4 regions of the Tardiphaga sp. 42S5 genome follow, and region 3 is predicted to be linked to each of the others. Evidence: riboswitches for the same ligand, from Rfam matches in the RefSeq annotation. Region 3 holds a riboswitch; each other region holds the start of a gene.

Region 1 (3,335 bases), 1.7 Mb from region 3:
TCGCAGCAGCGGTGGGTTTGACGACGATGCTGTCGAAGTCGTCATGGTCGTGTTCTTCTTCCTCGCCGTGATGGCCGACACGAGCGGCCATGTCATCTTCGGCTGCGGCATTGAGGCCGATCAGCACCGATGGCGCGAGATCGCCCTTGGAGCGCACGATGCTGACACCGGGGCGCAACACGGCTTTCAGCTTGGCTTCGATCTCGGCGAGCTTTTCTGGAGCGACGAGATCGCTTTTCGACAAAACCACCAGATCAGCGCAAGCGAGCTGGTCCTCGAACACTTCCTCGATGGGGTCGTCGTGTTCGATGCCTCCGTCCTTGGCGCGCTGTTCGGCAACAGCGTCTTCGTCCAGCGTGACACGGCCTTCAGAGAGCGCCAGTGCGTCGACGACAGTGACGACGCCATCGACAGTGGCGCGAGTCTTCACCGCTGGCCAGGCAAAGGCCTTCAACAGCGGCTGCGGCAGCGCGAGGCCGGAGGTCTCGATGACGATGGCATCGAGTGGACGCTCGCGCGACAGCAGCTTATCCATGGTCGGCACGAAGTCGTCGGCGACGGTGCAGCAGATGCAGCCATTGGTAAGCTCGACGATATCGCCGGGCGCACAGGCCTTTGCCGCGCATTCCTCGACCAGACCGCCATCGAAACCGGCATCGCCGAACTCATTGACGATCACGGCGATGCGGCGACCGTCAGCCTGGGTCAGCAGCGAGCGCAGCAGCGTGGTCTTACCGGCGCCGAGAAATCCGGTGAGGACGGTGACGGGAACGCGGGACATTCAATTCTCCTGGGAACGCTTGAGCCAGAGCGGAAGTCCGGCTGCGATGAAAGCAACATTCGGCACGGCGGCCGCGATGATCTGGTTGAGGCGGCCCTGCGCATCGCGAAAAGCGCGTCCGAGTGGCGTCTCCGGCACGAGACCGAGGCCGACCTCGTTGGACACGAACACGATTGGATAGCGCGAGACATCGAGGAAGCGCACCAGGCGCTTGGCTTCGATTTCCGGATCGCGCTCGGCAAACATCAGGTTCGACAGCCACAGTGTCAGGCAATCCACCAGCACAACGCGCCCGACCGTGGCCTCACGCGTCAGCGCATCGACCAGCGCCAGCGGCTCTTCCACGGTGATCCAGCCTTCGCCGCGCTGCTTGCGATGCTGCGCGATGCGGGCATGCATCTCGTCGTCACCGGCCGTTGCAGTCGCAAGATAGACTTTGGTCAGGCCGATGCCATCGACCAGCCTCTCGGCGAAAGTTGACTTGCCGGACCGCGCACCGCCCAGCGCCAACGTGGTGGAGACCGCGGTCATTTCGGCGCACGCCCATCTTCAGGCGACCAACGCATCGGCGGCACGCGCGCGACCATGCCCTTGCGCAGCACCTCGGCGCGCTCGCGCCATGGCACCAGGCCGTAGTCGGCCTTCTGATAGGACTCCACGAAAGACACCAGCGCCGCGCTGCCGCTATCGGTCTGCAGATCGCCGAACAAGAACGTGTAGCCATCAGGGCTCGTCACCGCGACGGTTGCTGGCCGCTTGCAGACGCTAAGGCATTGCACCGGACGCACCATCACCGCGGCATCGCCATCGCCGAGCGCGGCCTTCACCGCATCGAACATGTCCGGCCCGACGATCGTGCCGGTTTCGGCGGCCTTGCAGCTAATGCACACACTCACGACAACGGGACCAGCCGGCACGGGGCGCGGCGGTTCGACCGAAATTTGTTCGCCAGAGATATCGGCGTTGTCGTGATCCATTACATGCTCAGTTCATGCCCTCGCGGGCCTACGAGCTTTGTTGGATCGCGCCGACAGCATGGCCGTCAGTTCGCTCCCGTCCGGTGCACCCCGCCCCGACGACGCCTCCAAAGCACAGTTCGTGATGGCAGGTCTCCTGGCTTGCGAGTCATAGCCTGTTGCCGCCTTCCCAAGAATTCTGAAGAATTCCCAGTGGCACCGGCGCGGGCTCGTCGCTTACAGTTGCGGGGGCAGCGCCGGCCTCAAACCGGCTTCCCTATTCACCTTCCACGCGGAAGGACCATCACAAAAGACGCTATCTGCCGGGTGCGCTGGGGTCAACCGCGCCGACGGACTGTCGCCCGAACCTGTTGACCTTGCAGGTCGTCTTGCGTCAGTTAGGCCGCGAAAGGAACCCTATGTCCGCCCATTCCCAGCCCTTGTGGCAGCCGCCCGCCATTGCGCCTGTTGACCCGCAGATCGCGGCAGGCATCCGTGCCGTCATCGACGGCAAGGCCAAGCCGCCGGGATCGCTGGGGAGAATCGAGGACCTTGCGCTGCAGCTCGGTATGATCCGGCATCCCGGCGAACCCCGCGGCGACAATGCTGTTCTGCTGGTATTTGCGGGGGATCACGGACTCGTGGCCGAAGGCGTGTCGCAATATCCGTCGGCGGTCACGGTTGCGATGGTGATGACCTATCTGGCGGGCCGCGCCACGGCCAATGCCTTCGCCGCGGCCAACAATATCGACGTCCGCGTGATCGACATCGGGGTCGCTGCGGAACTGCCTGTCCATCCGAAGCTGATCGACGCCAAGGTCCGCATGGGCACAGCCAACGCTGCGCGCGAACCTGCGATGACGGCAGAGCAAGCGGCGGATGCACTATCGCGCGGCTACCGGATCGCCGTCGGTGAGATCAAGGCCGGCGCAGACATCATCGCGCTCGGCGAGATGGGAATCGGCAATACGGCGTCCTCGGCATTGGTGGTTCATCGTCTCGCGCCGGCACCACTGGATGACTGTATCGGCGTTGGCGCCGGGCAGGATGACGCCGGCATGGCGCGCAAGCGCGCAGCGATCACGACGGCGGCGACGCGCAGCGATGCAACTGCGCCGCTGGATGTGCTGGCCCAATTCGGCGGGCTGGAAATCGCAGGCATGGCCGGAGCGATCCTCGGCGCGGCGTCGCAACGGCGGCCGGTGATCATCGACGGCTTCATCTCCAGCGCCGCGGCATTGCTTGCCGTTCGCCTGTGCCCGGCTGCACGCGACTATTGCGTCTTCGCACACCGTTCGGCCGAACGCGGCCATGACATCGTACTCGATGCGCTCGATGCCAAGCCGCTACTCGATCTCGGCTTGCGGCTCGGTGAAGGCACCGGCGCGCTGCTTGCGGTGCCGCTGGTCCGTGCTGCCGCGCTCATGCTGACCGACGTCGCCAGCCTCGACGACGTGCTGGCCGGAAAGATCTAGATGAGACTGGATCCGCATCTTTTGAATGCGATCCGTTTCCTGACGGTGGTGCCGGTACCGGCAAATGGCGACGCGCAGGATACTGACTGGCTCGCGCGTGCGATGAAGTATTTTCCGATCGTC
Region 2 (3,335 bases), 2.8 Mb from region 3:
GCCCAATTTCGGGTCCAGAACCGTGGCCCAAAGGGCCATATCGGCCCGATCCCGCAAGGTAACGGTCATTTGGCCGCTTTGGCCGTCGATTTTGACGTGACCGAAGAACTGCATGCCGGCCGACGGGGGCAAATTCTGCTTATCGGGCCCCGGCGCTTTCACGAAACGGACCTCGGGGCCGAAGGTATTGTCGAGCGCCGCCGGGCCGAAGGTTCCGGCGTGGAACGGCCCGGAGACGAACTCCCAGAACGGCTCGAAATCCTGAAACTGGGCCTTCTCCGGATTGTAGTAATGCGCCGCCGTGTAATGCACGTCGGCGGTCAGCCAGACCGTGTTGCGGATACCGGCCGATTTGATGAAGCGCAGGATGTCGGCGATTTCCAGCTCGCGGCCTCGCACTGGCCCGTCGCCCTGCGCGATGGCCTCAGACCCGGTTTTGTCGACAGCGTTGTCATAGACGACGAGGCCGATCGGCATGTCGGAGGCGATGACCTTCCAGGTCGCCTTCGAGGCCATCAGGGCGCGCTTCAGCCAAGCCATCTGCTCCGGGCCGATGAAATACGCATCGGGACCATAGCTCTCCTGCAGATTCGGGCCGTTGGGCCCGCGATAGCTGCGCTCGTCCAGCAGGAAAACATCGAGATGCGGGCCGTAATTCAGAGTACGATAGACGCGGCCAGGCTCGTTCGGATTGACCGAGATCGGATACATCTCGTGAAAGGCACGGGCGCCGCGCGCAGCCAGCAGCGTGATGTCGCGCTCCTTGTAAGACGACGGCAACTGCTTCGAGAGCGACCAGTTGTTGGTGACCTCGTGATCGTCCCACTGGCCGAAGATCGACACCTGCGCATTGAAGGCGCGAACGTTGTCGTCCAGCAGATTGTATTTGTGCGCAGCGCGGAATTCGTCGAGCGTCTCGGCGACCTTCGCCTTTTCCGGCACCGTGATGGTGTTCTTCCAGATCGTGCCGTCCGGCAATTTTGCTTCGGGCAGGATCGGCCCGTCGGCGTAAATCGTGTCGCCGGAGTGGATCAGGAAATCCGGATTATGCTTGCGCATGGTGGCGAAGGTGACCATTCCGCCGTCATCGGCATTGATGCCCCAGCCCTGCCCGGCGACATCGCCGCCCCAAACAAAGGACACATCACGGCGATCCGCCGGCGCGGTGCGAAAGCGACCGATCACCGGCTCGCCGACGATTGCGGTATGCGACAAATCACGGAATTTGACGCGGTAGAAGATATCCTGCCCGGCCGGCAGATTATCGAGCAGCAGCTTCGCCGTGAAATCGCTCTCGGGCAGCGCTGCAATCGGCGGCAAGGCGCGCGCATTGCTGAAGGATTCGGTGGTGGCGACTTCCACCATCATCTGCGCCGGACGATCGGCGCGCGACCAGATCATGCCGCTGCTCGTCCCGACATCGCCGGACTGAATGCCATGTGACACCACCGGGCGATCGGCGGCGCGGCTGAGATAGGGCATCGCAAGGAAGCTTGCGCCTGCTGCGGCTGAGTGCGCGAGGAAGCGACGACGGGATAAACGTAGTGCCATGGCGAACTCCTGATCCTGGCTCTGGCACCAGTGGCTCTAGGCAGATCGCTTGACGCTGCGATGACAGGTGATGCGCAATATCAACACCCGCCAAAGCAAGCTGCGAATGACTGGCAGCTTGATTGACACATTTGGAAATTTCACCTTAACGTGAACGTGACGGTTCCCTTCGGGGATCAAAAGGGAATGCGGTGAGGGGATCCCCGATTCCGCGGCTGCCCCCGCAACTGTAAGCGGCGAGCCTGCGCCAAGAGCCACTGGGTGTTTACCTGGGAAGGCGGCGACAGGCACTGACCCGCGAGCCAGGAGACCTGCCGCCAGTCGTGGTCACACGCGAGCACATTGGGCGGGGTGTCCTGGTGGAAGTCACACTGCCTGTTTGAAAGCGGCGGGGCGACTTGGTTTGCGGTGACGTGCCACGTAACCGCGAGTCCTGTTCATGACCTCCGTCTCCCATGCATCGAAGCAATGCAAAGCTCTTCTTTCCTCTGTCGCACTGTCCTGCTTCCTTGTGCCCGCCGAGGGCTCGCTGCGACCTGCGCAATCGCACCACGTACTCGACCCAGTGGTGGTGCAGCCGACGGTGACGCCAACGCGCGCGCGCCGCGCCACATCAGGCAAGGCCACGCGCGCCGCGCGCTTGCGTCAGCAGCGCAATGTCACCGCCAATACGGGCGCGCCGGTTGCCACGCTGACAGGCCCTGTCTTCGCAACGCCGACGCTCAACCTCACAGGCACGACATCCACCGGCAGCCGCCTCGGCCTCACGCGCCTGCAGACGCCGGCCAGCGTCGAAGTGATCTCGGCAGAAACCATGGCCGAACGCGGCCAGCAGAACCTGATTGACGCCGTGACACAGAACGCCACCGGCTTCACCGCAAGCCCGGCGCCGGGCAATGGCAGCATCGCCTTCAACACCCGCGGCTTCACCGGCAACGGCACCGTGATGACTCTGTATGACGGCACACGGCTCTATGTCGGCTCGGGCACGCTGACCTTCCCCTATGATACCTGGTCAGCTGAGCGCGTTGAGGTGCTACGCGGCCCGGCATCGGTGATGTATGGCGAAGGTGCCGTCGGCGGCGCCATCAACGTCATCTCGAAACTGCCGCTTTGGGTGCCGCGCAATCAGGCCGAAATCTCGCTCGACAGCAACATGACCCGGCGCATTGCAGTGGATAGCGGTGGACCGATCAACAAGGATGTCGCCTATCGCATCACCGCGACCGGCAACATGTCGGACGGCTGGGTCGATCGTGACAACACCTCCAATGTCGAAGTGCATGCCGCCGTCCAGATCAAGCAGACCGAAGACATCACCTGGACGATCTCCACGGATTACGGCGATCGCAGCCCGTCGCGCTATTTCGGCACACCGCTGATCAACGGCAAGCTCGATGAATCCCTGCGCTTCAGGAACTACAATGTCGGCGACAGCAGCATCCGCTATCAGGACAGCTGGAACCAGGTAAAGACCGAGTGGCAGGTGACAGACAGCATTACGCTGCGCAACACCCTGTACTACCTGAACAGCCAGCGGCACTGGAAAGACGTCGAGACCTACAACTTCAGCGCCGCAACGGGCCGCATCAATCGCAGCGACTATATCGAGATCTTCCACGACCAGCAGCAGATCGGCGACCGCTTCGACGCGACGTTCCGCGGCCATATCTTTGGCATGACTAACGAATTCGTCGCCGGCTTCGACGTCAACCAGATCGACTTCAAACACACCAACAACTCGCCCTATGGCGGCACGTCGTCGGTGTCGCTCACTGATTTTT
Region 3 (3,335 bases):
GTTGGTCCTCATAATGGCGTCCAGACCCTGGTCCGGATCCGCAAAACCGGGGATGGATTGGAGCGAAAGGAGCTCGTGGATGTACGTTTCGTGCCTGCACTTCCGGGCATTGCGCGCGAACTCTGAAAAAAGTTCGTGAACGGCTGTCACGTGTTGGTCGCAAGGTTAAAGGCTTGGTAACGGAGACGGTGTTTACTCAATTCAGTTGTTTGTTGCGTATGAGTGAGTAACCAATGTCCAGCGTTGTCGAGTTGCTTTACTCGCGCCGCGCTCCGCAGGTCGCGGTGCTGGCGCTGATGTCTATCGGTTTTGCCGGCTGCAGCGCCGACATGCAGACACGGCTATCTCAGAATCCAAATTTTGACTCAGGTCAGTCCCGTGGCTTTGGCTGGCAGGGCGAAACCACCGGCTCGGTGCCGCAGCGAGCACCGCGCGCGCCGGTCGAGCGCCAGGAGCTGCCGCAGTATCAGCGCCCGGCCTATAATCCGCAGCCGCAGTATCAATCCCAGGCTTTGCCACCGCCGATCTCGGCGCCGCAGTCCTATCCGACAGCTCGTCCGGTTGCGTCGGCTGCACCCGTCAGCGGGGGCGGCAACGGTATGTATACGCCGCCGCCCGCACGTGCGCCGATCGAAACCACCGGCTCCACGGCACCGCGCTCGGTTGCAGCGACCAACGGCCTTGCCCGTGATGGCGGCACCTCGATCATCGTCGGCACCAGCGATACGCTCGATGGTCTGGCGAAACGCTACAACGTCTCGTCGGCTGCGATCCTGCAGGCCAATGGCTACAAGGGGCCGCGCGCGCTGTCGCCCGGCCAGTCGCTGATCATTCCGCGTCAGGGCGCCGCGGCAACTCCGGCCGTTGCTGCTGCTCCGAGCAAACCTGCCGTCGGCACATCGACCACGCATTTCGTCAATCGCGGCGATACGCTGATGAGCATCTCGCGCCGGAACAACGTGTCGGTAGCCGAACTCGCGCGCGCCAATGGTCTGGCGCCGACTGCCCAATTGAAGCTCGGCTCCAAGATCACGGTACCCGGTGCGCGTACGGCCAACGCAGCTCCTGTAGCCGCGCCGCTCGCTGCGCCCGTCGCAGCCGTGACGGCCGCTCCGGCTGGCGCGGTCACGTCCGCTGCCGTGGCCCGTGTTGCGTCTGCCGAACCCGCACAGAAGGCCCGCCTGGCAAGTGCCACGACGACGCCTGAAGAAATCGCGCCGGAATCGCCGACTAAAGCCGCTGACGCAACCGGCGCTTTGCCGACGTTCCGTTGGCCGGTGCGCGGCCGCGTGGTCACAGGCTACGGCGCCAAGACCAATGGCAAGTCCAACGACGGCATCAACGTCGCCGTGCCGGAAGGCACGCCGATCAAGGCTGCCGAAGATGGCGTCGTTGCCTATTCCGGCAACGAACTGAAGGGTTACGGCAATCTGGTCCTCGTTCGTCACTCCAACGGCTACGTCACCGCATATGCCCATGCGAGTGAGCTGATGGTGAAGCGTGGCGAGACCATCAAGCGCGGTCAGGTGATCGGCAAGTCCGGCCAGTCCGGTGAGGTTACTTCGCCGCAGCTTCACTTCGAGATCCGCAAGGGCTCGTCGCCGGTCGATCCGCTGCAGTTCCTCAACGGGGCGTAAGCGCAATCCACGAAGTGTAGTTCGCATTTAAGCAAGCCCGGCCTCGTGCCGGGCTTGCTGCGTTTGATCTCGGGGCTGCGGCCCACTCCAGCTCCGGAATCTTCAACGCGCTGCTGCGAGTGGGCAGCTTGCGCACGCAAGCTCGGTTGACTGCCGCGCGATGTTGCCCATATGTGAGGATGTCGTGGTTCTTCGGGAAGGTTTGCCCGAAGCTAAGAGGGAAGCCGGTGAGGCGTTAAGCCAAGGCCGGAGCTGCCCCCGCAACTGTAAGCGGTGAGCCGCTGTCCATTAAAGTCACTGAGACCTGCAAAGGTTTTGGGAAGGCCGGACAGCAGCATTGACCCGCGAGCCAGGAGACCTGCCTCGACAACATAAACGTCCTCGGGCGGGGTGTCCCGGTGGTGCGGTTGCGATTCCGCGACTGCCGTCGTGGAATCCAGACGTGTCACTTTGGCCTTTTGCCCCCAATCATTGGGGTTAAGCCATGTCTACTGTGTCAAAGTCTACTTCTTCAAAATCAGCTACTTCACTTCCTGTTGCTACATTGGGCACGCCACGGATCGGTCCGCGGCGCGAACTCAAGATGGCGCTGGAAAGCTATTGGTCCGGTGCAATCGATGAGAATGCGCTGATCGACGTCGGCGTCGGGCTGCGTGCCGCAAACTGGGCACGTCAGAAGTCGCTCGGGATCACGGTCATGCCGTCGAACGACTTCTCATTCTACGATCAGGTGCTCGATACCAGCGTCATGGTCGGCGCCATTCCCAAAGTCTATGGCTGGAAGGGCGGAGACGTTTCCTTCGCGACCTATTTTGCCATGGCACGTGGATCACAAGGCGCCGCGCATGACGAGGCCTGTACGCACGGCTCTCATGCGCATGATACGTCGCAAGGCGTACCAGCACAGGAGATGACCAAGTGGTTTGATACCAACTACCACTTCATGGTGCCTGAACTGGCGCAGGATCAGACCTTCAGTCTCGCATCGCGCAAGCCGATCAAGGAGTACGAGGAGGCGAGATCGCTGGGTTATCAGACACGACCTGTGCTAGTCGGGCCTGTGACCTATCTGAAGTTGGCCAAGAGCGCGGATGCGTCATTCGATCCGGTGACGCTGCTCGATGGATTGCTGCCCGTCTATGTTGAGGTGCTCGGGGAATTGGCCGATAGCGGCGCCGAGTGGGTGCAACTGGATGAGCCATGTCTGGTGCTCGATCTCGACGTGCCGGCCCGGCAGGCGCTGCAAAAGACTTATGCGGCTTTTGCCGAAGCGGTTCCGCAACTCAGGATCATGCTGAACACGTATTTTGGTGAGCTGGGCGACAACCTCGATCTGGCCCTGTCGCTTCCCGTCGCCGGGCTTCATCTCGATCTGGTCCGCGCGCAGGACCAGTTCGATGAAGTCGCTGCGAAGGCGCGGAAGGACATGATCCTCTCGCTCGGCGTGATCGATGGCCGCAATATCTGGCGGTCCGATTTGTCCAGCTTGCTCGATAGTCTGGAACCCATGGTCGATCTCCTGGGGAGGGATCGCGTTGAGCTCGCGCCGTCCTGTTCGTTGCTACATGTGCCGATCGATCTAGGCCTTGAGACTGATCTCGATCCGGACGTCAAAAGCTGGCTGGCTTTTTCGATCCAGAAGATGGAAGAGCTGGCCGCACTTCGAGCAGCGCTGGCTGGCAGCCGCGCTGATGTCGC
Region 4 (3,335 bases), 1.6 Mb from region 3:
AGATCGACGCGGGTATAGGCATCCACCTGACCGACTTGATTGGCACTGCTGAAGCGCTTCGACACCGTGGTAACGCGCGGCTCGATCATCCACTTGTCAGTCGGCGTGATCGTGAGTGCAAAGCGGGCGAAGTTCTTCGGCCGCCGTGCCAGCACGGTGTCGGTGCCGAGATCTTGGGCGTGCAGATAGGTGTAGGCTACGTTGAATTTCACCCAGCCCGGAATGACATCGACATTGCCGCCGACTTCGAGACCACTGGTTTCGGCGCGCGCGACGTTGACGTAATAGCCGAGCGGACGGGACGCATCGGAGACAAAGTTGATCAGATTGCTGTAATCGGTGGAAAAGCCTGTGACCGACAGTACGACGCGGCCGTTGAATAGGCTCTGGTCGATACCGGCGTCATAGCCGAAGTTGGTTTCCGGCGTGAGGTTTCTGCTGCCATAGGTCGTGTCGTAAAGCTGAAACAGCGTCGGCGCTTTTGCGCCGGTGCCGGCGCTGGCACGGAACTTGGTGCCGGTTTCTGTAATGTTGTAGGCAGCCGTAGCGCGCCATGTCTCGAAACGGGCAACGTCGACGACGTCATCCACCCGGCCGCCGAGCGTGACGTTGAGCCGTTCGCCGATCGGCACAGACCACAAAGCGAAGATCGAGTTGGTGTCCTGCTGTTTGGCTAGCAGCGGCGTCAATGGGCCGGCAACAGGCGAGATATTCGTGCTGTAGGTCTGCGCGGTCTCGGTCTGTGTCTTGGCACCATATACGAGGGAACCGAATGCGCCGAGCTTCAGGGTTGCCTGATATTCGGCGCCGAGACTGTTGCCGACATAATCGGAGATTTTCTCGGTGGTGTTTGCTGGCAACCTGTTGGTGCGATAGCTGACGTCGTCAAACATCCGCTCGGTGTGCGTATTCGACACGGTGACATTGTGAGTCAGAATGCCGCCGAAGGAATCGATGCCGACGCGGCCATAGACGGTCTGTAGCAGGCGCGTCGCCGCCGATGGCGTATCCGGGAGCGTTCCGGTTGCCGCGTCATAGGCCGAGCGCGTGAACGAATGGACGATGCCTGACTCAAGCCGGATGCCTTCGCCTGCATCGTAGCCGATGCGCGCAGAGCCGCCGACGCGATCGAAGCTGTCGTTTTCGAGATTCGGAAAACGTGCTTCGAGGGCAGGGATGCGATAGCCGTAACGCGAGAAGCCGTTGCTGTGCTGACCGCCGCCGGTGAAGGCATAGGACCACGGGCCGTTGGAGCCGGTCAGCGATCCCTGCGTGACGACAGTGCCATAGCTGCCGGCTTCCGTGCGTACATTGACCTGCGCAGGACCGGAACCCTTCTTGGTGATGATGTTGACCACGCCACTCATGGCGTCTGAGCCATAGAGCGCGCTCTGCGGCCCCTTCAGGACTTCGATGCGCTCGATGGCCGAGGGCGTGAACATGGCGAATTCGAAGTCGCCCGATGCAGCCGTGGGATCGTTGACGCGGATGCCGTCGATCATCACCAGCGTCTGGCCGGTATTGCCGCCGCGCAGGCGCACATTCGCGGTGCCGCCGGGGCCACCGTTTTCACTGATGTCGAGACCAGGCACGGTGCGCAGCGCATCGACCAGCGAGCCGGGATTGCTGGTCGCAATGGTCTCGCCTGAGACGACGCTGATCGAACTGCCCGTGCGATTGAGTTGTTCGGGCGCTCTGTCCGCCGTCACCACGATTTCGGAGAGTTGCTCGGCACTGGACTGCGCATGCGCAGCACTGTGAGAGCAAGACAGAACAACAACGGCCGCAGTGCCTGCGGCCAAATTCCGGATAGACATTTAACCCCTTCCGTCGACCCACCGTCGAACGAGTGTGAAACTCGTTACCGGCCGGTCTCCTGGCTCGCGGTGGTCTCCCGGTCCGCCTTCCCGAATCTGCGATGCAAATTCAGTGGCTTTGTGGACCCGGAATGGCCGCTTACAGTTGCGGGGGCAGCCGCGGCATAGGGGATATTTCCCCGCACCGCATTCCCGTTTCACCTCCTTGCGGAGGCACCGATAACACCGGACAGGAAGCACAGCGCGCCGCGCGGTGCAACAGTCATCGAAGACTTCTAGACTCTATTGCTCGTGCTGTAGCGCGGCGAGCACGTCGTCGGGACGTTCGATCATCATCATGTGGCCCGTACCCGGCAGAATCACCGTGCGGGCGTTTTTCAATGCGGCGGCCAGGGTCTTGCCGGCCTTGGCGGGAGTCATCATGTCCCGCTCGCCGAGGATGAGCGTGACCGGGATGTCGAGCTGGGCCGCAGCAGTCAGCGCATTCTGGTATGTATTGCAGGCGTTGAGATCGGCGAACAGCACGCCCGGCTTTGTGGCTTCGAGCACGCGCTGCGCGCCGCTATGCATCCACAACCCCGGTGCGAGACTGCCGCCGAGTTCGGCGCGAAAGCCGAGCCCCCAGATCGACACCATGTCGATGGCGGAATGCTGATTGGCTTCGGCATCCTTCAACAGATCCGGGCCGACAGTCATCGTTCCTGCCGTGCCCATCAGATCGAGGCGCGTGATTTTTCCGGGATGCCGCGCTGCGGTTTCCAGTGCGATCAGCGAGCCCATGGAATGACCGATCAGCCGCGCCGTCCTTGCGCCCGATGCGTCGATCAGGGCGGCGGTCCAGTCGACGAGATCGGCGATGGTCGCGAGCGCGTCGCCTTGCGAGCGACCATGGCCGGGCAGATCCGGCGCCAGCACGGCGAAGCCGTGATGTGCGAACCAGCGCGTATGCAGCGCCCAGGTCGAATGATCGAAGCCAGCGCCGTGGATCATTACGACTACGGGCAGGGAGGGATCGAACGTGCGGCCGCCATTGGCGATATAGGTCTCGTGACCGTTGACGGTGAGTTGCATCGCTCAGCCCTTCTGCGAGATGCGCAGCGCCTGCGCGAGGTCATCGATGATGTCATCGGCGGCTTCGATGCCGACGGAGAGGCGGATCAGCTCCTCGCCGATGCCGGCGGCCTTGAGTTGCTCGGCGTCCATCTGCTGATGCGTGGTGCTTCCGGGATGAATGACCAGCGTCTTGGCGTCGCCCACATTGGCGAGATGGCTGGTCAGCTTCAGCGCCTCGATGAATTTGCGACCGGCAGTGCGGCCACCCTTGATACCAAAGGAGACGATGGAGCCGGCGCCGCGCGGCAGCAGGCGTTTCGCGAGTTCGTAATCCGGATGGTTCTCCAGCGACGGATGCAGCACCCAGTCGACCGCCTTGTTGGCCGTGAGCGCCGCCAGCACCGCATGCGTATTGGCCATATGGCGCTCCATGCGAATGCCCAGCGTCTCGACGCCTTGCAGCAG

The links. Region 3 has a riboswitch for cobalamin ahead of metE (5-methyltetrahydropteroyltriglutamate--homocysteine S-methyltransferase). Riboswitches for the same ligand answer to the same signal wherever they lie in the genome.
Region 1: another riboswitch for cobalamin. It lies ahead of SFY93_RS25725 (DUF1636 family protein); the one in region 3 lies ahead of metE (5-methyltetrahydropteroyltriglutamate--homocysteine S-methyltransferase).
Region 2: another riboswitch for cobalamin. It lies ahead of SFY93_RS04855 (TonB-dependent receptor); the one in region 3 lies ahead of metE (5-methyltetrahydropteroyltriglutamate--homocysteine S-methyltransferase).
Region 4: another riboswitch for cobalamin. It lies ahead of SFY93_RS25670 (TonB-dependent receptor plug domain-containing protein); the one in region 3 lies ahead of metE (5-methyltetrahydropteroyltriglutamate--homocysteine S-methyltransferase).

Annotation. Positions count from the first base shown of each region.
Region 1 is NZ_CP139027.1:5,516,514-5,519,848, forward strand. It holds gene cobW (cobalamin biosynthesis protein CobW) at 1-781, opposite strand, end outside; gene cobU (bifunctional adenosylcobinamide kinase/adenosylcobinamide-phosphate guanylyltransferase) at 782-1,312, opposite strand; gene SFY93_RS25725 (DUF1636 family protein) at 1,309-1,758, opposite strand; cobalamin riboswitch at 1,868-2,058, opposite strand; gene cobT (nicotinate-nucleotide--dimethylbenzimidazole phosphoribosyltransferase) at 2,157-3,212, shown strand; gene cobS (adenosylcobinamide-GDP ribazoletransferase) at 3,213-3,335, shown strand, end outside.
Region 2 is NZ_CP139027.1:1,019,293-1,022,627, reverse strand. It holds gene SFY93_RS04860 (alkaline phosphatase D family protein) at 1-1,551, opposite strand, end outside; cobalamin riboswitch at 1,695-1,884, shown strand; gene SFY93_RS04855 (TonB-dependent receptor) at 1,991-3,335, shown strand, end outside.
Region 3 is NZ_CP139027.1:3,862,660-3,865,994, forward strand. It holds gene SFY93_RS17885 (protein-L-isoaspartate(D-aspartate) O-methyltransferase) at 1-126, shown strand, start outside; gene SFY93_RS17890 (peptidoglycan DD-metalloendopeptidase family protein) at 234-1,637, shown strand; cobalamin riboswitch at 1,806-2,017, shown strand; gene metE (5-methyltetrahydropteroyltriglutamate--homocysteine S-methyltransferase) at 2,122-3,335, shown strand, end outside.
Region 4 is NZ_CP139027.1:5,502,346-5,505,680, reverse strand. It holds gene SFY93_RS25670 (TonB-dependent receptor plug domain-containing protein) at 1-1,817, opposite strand, end outside; cobalamin riboswitch at 1,850-2,053, opposite strand; gene SFY93_RS25665 (alpha/beta fold hydrolase) at 2,100-2,888, opposite strand; gene SFY93_RS25660 (O-acetylhomoserine aminocarboxypropyltransferase) at 2,892-3,335, opposite strand, start outside.